Linked DNA regions of Salinarimonas sp.. The protein of the gene in region 2 interacts with the protein of the main gene of each other region in a pairwise test. Links are inferred from orthologs where the notes say so. Each region holds a gene or a part of one and is shown on either strand. Other genes may lie near its edges. The genes, in order: ABL310_RS02695 and rplK.

Region 1 (3,077 bases), 1.1 Mb from region 2 along the record:
CGGGATCGCGGAAGGCGGCGAGATCGCCCACCGCGTCGCCGGCCTCGTTCGTCACCTTGGCCGGATCGAGGAAGAGCGTGGCGCGCCCCTCGCGCGGCACCAGCGCGTAGCCGAGGGGGAGCGGCGTGTGGGCGACGTCCCCGCCGCGCAGGTTGAAGGCCCAGGCGAGCGCGTGCGGATCGGAGATCACGAGCGCTTCGAGCTTCTCCTTCGCCATGGCCTCGCGGATGCGCCCGAGCTTCGCCTCGCGGCTCTCGCCGGCGAGCGCCTCCGGATGCGGGCGCACCGGCGCCTTCGGCGGGGCGGGACGGTCCGTCCAGATCGCGTCGATCGGGTTCGATCCCGCGGGAACCAGCCGCCCGCCCGCGGCCTCGGCCGCCTTGGCGAGACGCGCGACCGCATCCGCCGTGTGCAGCCACGGATCGTAGGCGAGGACGGCGCCTTCGGGCAGGTTCGCCGCCACCCAGTCCGAGGGGCTGGTCTCGCCGGAATTGAGCACGGCGATCGCGCCGGTGTCGGTCTGCGCCGGGGCCTGGAGCGTGTAGCGGCCGTCGACGAAGAGCGCGGCGCGGTCGGCGAGAACCACCGCCATGCCGGCCGAGCCGGTGAAGCCGGTGAGCCAGGCGAGGCGCTCGGCCGAGGGCGGGACGTATTCCGACTGGTGCTCGTCGGAGCGGGGGACCACGAAGCCGTGCGCGCCGCGGGCGGCGAGCTCGGCGCGCAGGGCCGCGACCCGGCCGGCCACGCGGCTCGGATCGGCGACGTCGTCGAAATCTTGGAAGCGGCTCATGCGAGAAGGCGTACGCGCAAGTGCGCCGGCGCGCAACGGGGCCTGCGCGCGGCCGCGGCGGATCGGCTCCAAACCATGCAGGAAACGGGCAGCTCCGCCCAAGAATAGGGCAGCCCTTGCACCCGATGCATGGCGGCCTTGAGACTTTCGTCGTAGCTAGGACAGGCCTGCTGACCTATATTGCGCTGCAACAACGGACATCGGTCGCACGCCGAACGCGGCGTCGACCCTGAGCAGGAGCCCCGTCCCATGGCCCACGCCATCAACTATCCCCACGTCGCCCGCGACGTCGTCCCCGCCACCGGCGAGACCCGTCCGAGCCTGTTCGCCCGCATCCTGCGCCGCATGCAGGAGGCGCAGATGGCCCGCGCGCGGCGCGAGCTGGCGCTCTACGCGCCGCATCTCGAGGCGCAGATGGAGATGGGCGAGTATCGCAAGCTCGGCCTCTCGAACGACGAGCGCCTGCCCTTCGTGCGCTGATCAGGCGCGCGGCCGCGCCGCCGCCCCGCCGCGCTTCAAGGTGAGCGCCGCCCAGCCCTCGAGGTCGCGGCGCTTCGTCAGCGCGAAGCCCTGAGCCCGGTAGGCCGAGAGCACGCCGGGCACGTCCTGCGCCAGCAGGCCCGACAGGACCAGCGTCCCGCTCGGCGCCACCACCCGCGCGAGCGTGGGCGCGAGCCTGCGCAGCGGCTTCGCCAGGATGTTGGCGAAGACGAGATCGAAGGTCCGCGCCCGGTCCGCCTGCGGCGCGCGCACGCCCGGCCCCACATAGAGGTCGAGCCACGGCGCGACGCCGTTGAGGCGCGCGTTCTCGCGCGCCACCGCGATGGCCACCGGGTCGATGTCCCCCGCCACCACGCGCCGCTTCACCGCCTTCGCCGCCGCGAAGGCGAGGATGCCCGTGCCCGTGCCGACGTCGAGGACGCGGGCCGGGCGGCGGCGCTTGAGCTCGTCGACGAGCGCGAGCAGGCAGCCGCGCGTCGTGCCGTGGTGCCCGGTGCCGAAGGCGAGCGCCGCCTCGATCTCGATGGGGACGTCGTTCGGCTGCACCGCCGCGCGGTCGTGCGACCCGTGCACCAGGAAGCGCCCCGCCCGCACGGGCTTGAGCCCCTCCAGCGAGGCCGCCACCCAGTCCTTCTGGTCGATCGCCTCGAACACGGCCGCGTCGGCGTGCTCGCCGAGAACCGGCCGGATCATGTTCCGCACGGCCGCCTCGTCCGGCGGCGAGGCGAAATAGGCCTCGAGCAGCCAGGTCTTGCCGTCCTGCGCCTCGAAGGCGGCGACGGCGGTCTCGGCGGGGTCGAACATCTCCCCGATCACGTCCGTGGTGGCGCGCGCCGCGCGCTCGCTGGTGGCGAGCCGCATGACGTGGGTGGGGCGGTTGGGGTGCAGGCCTTCGAGCATGGCGCGCGGTGTAGCACCGGCGCGCGCAGGGGGGAAGCGGGACGAGGGTGGGGAGCGCTGTCATCCGCGCGCAAACGCGCTCCGGCCGGGGACGACACCGTGGCGCGTTCCGCCGTCTAATCCGGCCGGCATGCCTGATGGCACGACGGCTCCGGAGGGATACGGCGCCCGACTCTCCAGAGGGATAGGACGGTCGAAAGGCGAGAAGAGGAGAGCGACGACACGTTCGCCCGTCGTCTTCCCGCAGGGAAGGCGGGCCGGGCGCCGCCCGGCCCGGAGGGGCGGTCGCCGCCGCCCTCGTGCCTCAATGCACGCTCACCGCATCGAGATCGTTCGCCTTGGCGTTCATCACGGCCGCCTCGCGGGAGGCGGTGAGCAGGATCGGCGCGCCGGAGGCGGAGAGCAGCGCGTAGAGCTCGAGGCCGGGCTGCAGCTCGGGCGCCTGGGGGAAGAGCTTCTTCACCTCGTCCGACGACATCGCGCGGACATAGGCCACCTCGCCCTCGCCCATCGCGGCGAGCGCTTCGGAAGCGGGGTTCTCGAAATCCTGGAATTGTGTGGTCGTCATGGTCTCGCGCCCTCCTCTCGAGCGGTGCGGAAATCAGCCGGATGTCAGCCTTTGGACGCCTTCAGCGCGATGTCGATCTTGCGGATCACCCGCTCCGGCTCGGGGCGGACGAGGTCGATCGACAGAAGACCGTTCGTCAGGTCGGCGCCGACCACCTCCATGCCGTCGGCGAGGAGGAAGGAGCGCTGGAACTGCCGGGCGGCGATGCCGCGGTGAAGGTAGTGGCGCGTCTTGTCGTCGGTCTGCTTGCCGCGGATGACGAGCTGGCTCTCCTCGAGGGTGACCTCGAGCTGGTCCCGGGTGAACCCCGCGACCGCC
Region 2 (3,033 bases):
ACCAGCTTGTCGTTGGTCTTGGCGAAGTCGACGGCGGCTTTCGGGGCCGCGACGGGATCTTCGGAATAGGCGAGCAGGGTCGGGCCCTGCAGCAGCTCCGAGATCGACGCGACTTCCGTGCCTTCGAGAGCGATCTTGGCGATGCGGTTCTTCGCGACCTTCACGGTGGCGCCGGCCTGCTTCATCTGCGCGCGCAGCTTCTGCATGTCGGCGACCGAAAGGCCCGAATAGTGGGCCACGACGACCACGGACGTGCTGGTGAACACGTCGTTGAGCGTCGAAGCGAGCTCGCGCTTGGCTGCTCTGTCCACTGGGCTCTCTCCGGTTGGCCGGAGCCCGCGAGGGCCCGGCCGGTTGCACACAACCGCCCATCAATCCGGCTCGCCGGGCCGATGGACGGCGCTCTGGCTAAGCCCTGTCCCCCTCCGACGCGGATCGCGCCCTCGGGAAAGCGATGGTTCGAACCTTCTTCGCCGCGGCGCCCGCCTTTCGGCCGGCGCCGTGGAAATACCGGTCGTCCCCGTCTATGCTGGCCCTCGGACGACGCCGGGAATTAAGCCCTCGCGGGCGCCTGCAGTCTCGGACAGGACAGGCCGCACGACCCCGCTCGAGAATCCCGCAAGGGGCCTCGCTCGGGTCCGGCAGCCGTCTTTCCGGCCGGTGTTCCGGCCGAAAAACGCGCGACCGAGGCTCCGCTGGACGCGGACCCACTCGGTCGATGAATTACGCGGACCGCTTCCTTAACGCGTCGCGCCCCGGATGCCAAGGGGGAATCTCGGCGAAAGTCAAGCGGGTTTTTCCGGAGCGGGGCTCCTGCGGCCGCCGCCCCGGACGTGCGAACGGCCGGGCGCGAGGCCCGGCCGTCCTGCGCGTCGCGCTGGCGCGCGGGTCAGCTCGTGACCGACGACACGTCGATCTTGAGGCCCGGGCCCATCGTCGAGGTAATGGCGATGCCCTGCACGTAGGTGCCCTTGGCGCCCGACGGCTTCGCCTTGATCACCGCGTCGGCGAAGGCCTTGACGTTCTCGGCGAGCTTGGCCGGCTCGAACGAGAGCTTGCCGACGCCGCCGTGCACGATGCCGGCCTTCTCGACGCGGAACTCGACGGCGCCGCCCTTGGCGGCCTCGACGGCGCCCTTCACGTCCATGGTGACGGTGCCGACCTTCGGGTTCGGCATCAGGCCGCGCGGGCCCAGCACCTTGCCCAGACGGCCGACGAGCGGCATCATGTCGGGCGTCGCGATGCAGCGATCGAAGTCGATCGTGCCGCCCTGGATCTGCTCGACGAGATCCTCCGCGCCGACGACGTCGGCGCCGGCCGCCTTCGCCTCGTCCTGCTTGGCGCCGCGCGCGAACACCGCGACGCGGACCGTGCGGCCCGAGCCGTTGGGCAGGTTGCAGACGCCGCGGACCATCTGGTCGGCGTGGCGGGGGTCGACGCCGAGGTTCATCGCGATCTCGAGCGTCTCGTCGAACTTCACCTTCGAGCGCTCCTTGAGGAGCGCGATCGCCTCGTCGAGCCCGTACAGCTTCGTCGGGTCGATGCCCTCGCGGGCGGCGCGGATACGCTTTCCAGCCTTGGCCATCTCGTCCTCCTCAGCCCACGACCTCGAGGCCCATCGAACGGGCCGAGCCCTCGATCATGGCGGCGGCCGCCTCGATCGAATCGCAGTTGAGATCGACCATCTTCTTCTCGGCGATCTCGCGAATCTGCTCGGCGGTGACCTTGCCCACCGGGCCGCCCTTGCCGGGAGCCGTCGCGCCCTTCTGCACGCCGGAGGCCTTCTTCAGCCAGTAGGTGACCGGCGGCTGCTTCATCTCGAAGGTGAAGGAGCGATCCTGATACGCGGTGATGATCACCGGGATCGGGGTGCCCTTCTCCATCTGCCCGGTCTTCGCGTTGAAGGCCTTGCAGAATTCCATGATGTTGAGGCCGCGCTGGCCGAGCGCCGGGCCGATCGGCGGGGAGGGGTTGGCCGCCCCGGCCGGGACCTGGAGCTTGATGTAGCCCGTGATCTTCTTCGCCATGAGACTGCGTCCGTAGCGTCCGCCGCCGGCTGCCGGCCGGGGGCGGAGGGTTGCAGGGCGCGGTGCGGCCGGTCGAGGCCCGGATGGCGTCCGGGCAGGCCTCCCGCGCGTCGTTCACGCCGGCGCGGGAGGCGCCGGCGCGATGCGTCCGGGTCGAGCGGTCCTCAGACCTTCTCGACCTGGCCGTATTCCAGCTCCACCGGGGTGGCGCGGCCGAAGATCGACACGGCGACCTTCACCCGCGAGCGGCCCTCGTCGACTTCCTCGACGACGCCGTTGAAGGAGGCGAAGGGGCCGTCGGAAACGCGCACCGTCTCGCCGACCTCGAAGGAGACCGAGGGCTTGGGGCGCTCGACGCCCTCCGCCACCTGGCCCTTGATCCGCTCCGCCTCGTGGTCCGGGATCGGCATCGGCTTCGCCTTGTCGGCGCCGAGGAAGCCCGTGACCTTGGGGGTGTTCTTGATGAGGTGATAGACCTCGTCCGTCATCTCGCACTTCACGAGCACGTAGCCCGGGAAGAACTTGCGCTCGGCGTCGACCTTGCGGCCGCGGCGCACCTCGACGACCTTCTCGGTCGGGACGAGGATCTCCTCGAACATCTCCGAGAGATTGCGCTGCTCGGCCTGGTCCTTGAGCGACTGCGCGACCTTGTTCTCGAAGTTCGAGTAGGCGTGGACGATGTACCAGCGCTTGGCCATGCTCTCCCCTCCCCTCAGCCGCCGAGACCGAGGACCAGGCCGACGCCGAAGCGCAGGATCTGGTCGACGACGAGGAAGAAGAGCGCCGCGAGAAGCACCATGACGAAGACCATGCCGGTCGTCACCATCGTCTCCTTGCGCGTCGGCCAGGTCACCTTGGACCCTTCCTGGCGCACCTGCTGGAGGAACTCGAACGGTGTGGTCTTGCCCTTGGCCATCTTTCGCTTCACGCCAAATCGCCCCGCCGCCGGCCGTCGCGCATCGCGAAGATCGGCGGGAGGGCTGGAGAAACCTGTCGGCTACGGCGG

The links.
Region 1: the proteins of rplK (region 2) and ABL310_RS02695 interact in binary tests that used the Escherichia coli proteins (3 or more experiments, as listed by UniProt). The link is inferred for Salinarimonas sp. from one-to-one orthologs.

What each region holds. Positions count from the first base shown.
Region 1 is NZ_CP157794.1:602,646-605,722, reverse strand. Bases 232-2,997 are described here. They hold ABL310_RS02695 (50S ribosomal protein L11 methyltransferase), read right to left. Parts: upstream 2,192-2,997; coding sequence 1,271-2,191; downstream 232-1,270. Other genes in these bases: ABL310_RS02685 (Hsp20 family protein), read right to left, coding at 2,804-2,997; ABL310_RS02690 (DUF1150 domain-containing protein), read right to left, coding at 2,496-2,759; ABL310_RS02700 (hypothetical protein), read left to right, coding at 1,040-1,270; ABL310_RS02705 (aminopeptidase P family protein), read right to left, coding at 232-790. Also shown: more of ABL310_RS02705, read right to left, coding at 1-231; more of ABL310_RS02685, read right to left, coding at 2,998-3,077. UniProt on the Escherichia coli protein: Methylates ribosomal protein L11.
Region 2 is NZ_CP157794.1:1,711,332-1,714,364, reverse strand. What follows is about bases 312-3,033. They hold rplK (50S ribosomal protein L11), read right to left. Parts: upstream 2,028-3,033; coding sequence 1,596-2,027; downstream 312-1,595. Other genes in these bases: secE (preprotein translocase subunit SecE), read right to left, coding at 2,740-2,943; nusG (transcription termination/antitermination protein NusG), read right to left, coding at 2,192-2,725; rplA (50S ribosomal protein L1), read right to left, coding at 890-1,585. Outside these bases: rplJ (50S ribosomal protein L10), read right to left, coding at 1-311. UniProt on the Escherichia coli protein: Forms part of the ribosomal stalk which helps the ribosome interact with GTP-bound translation factors.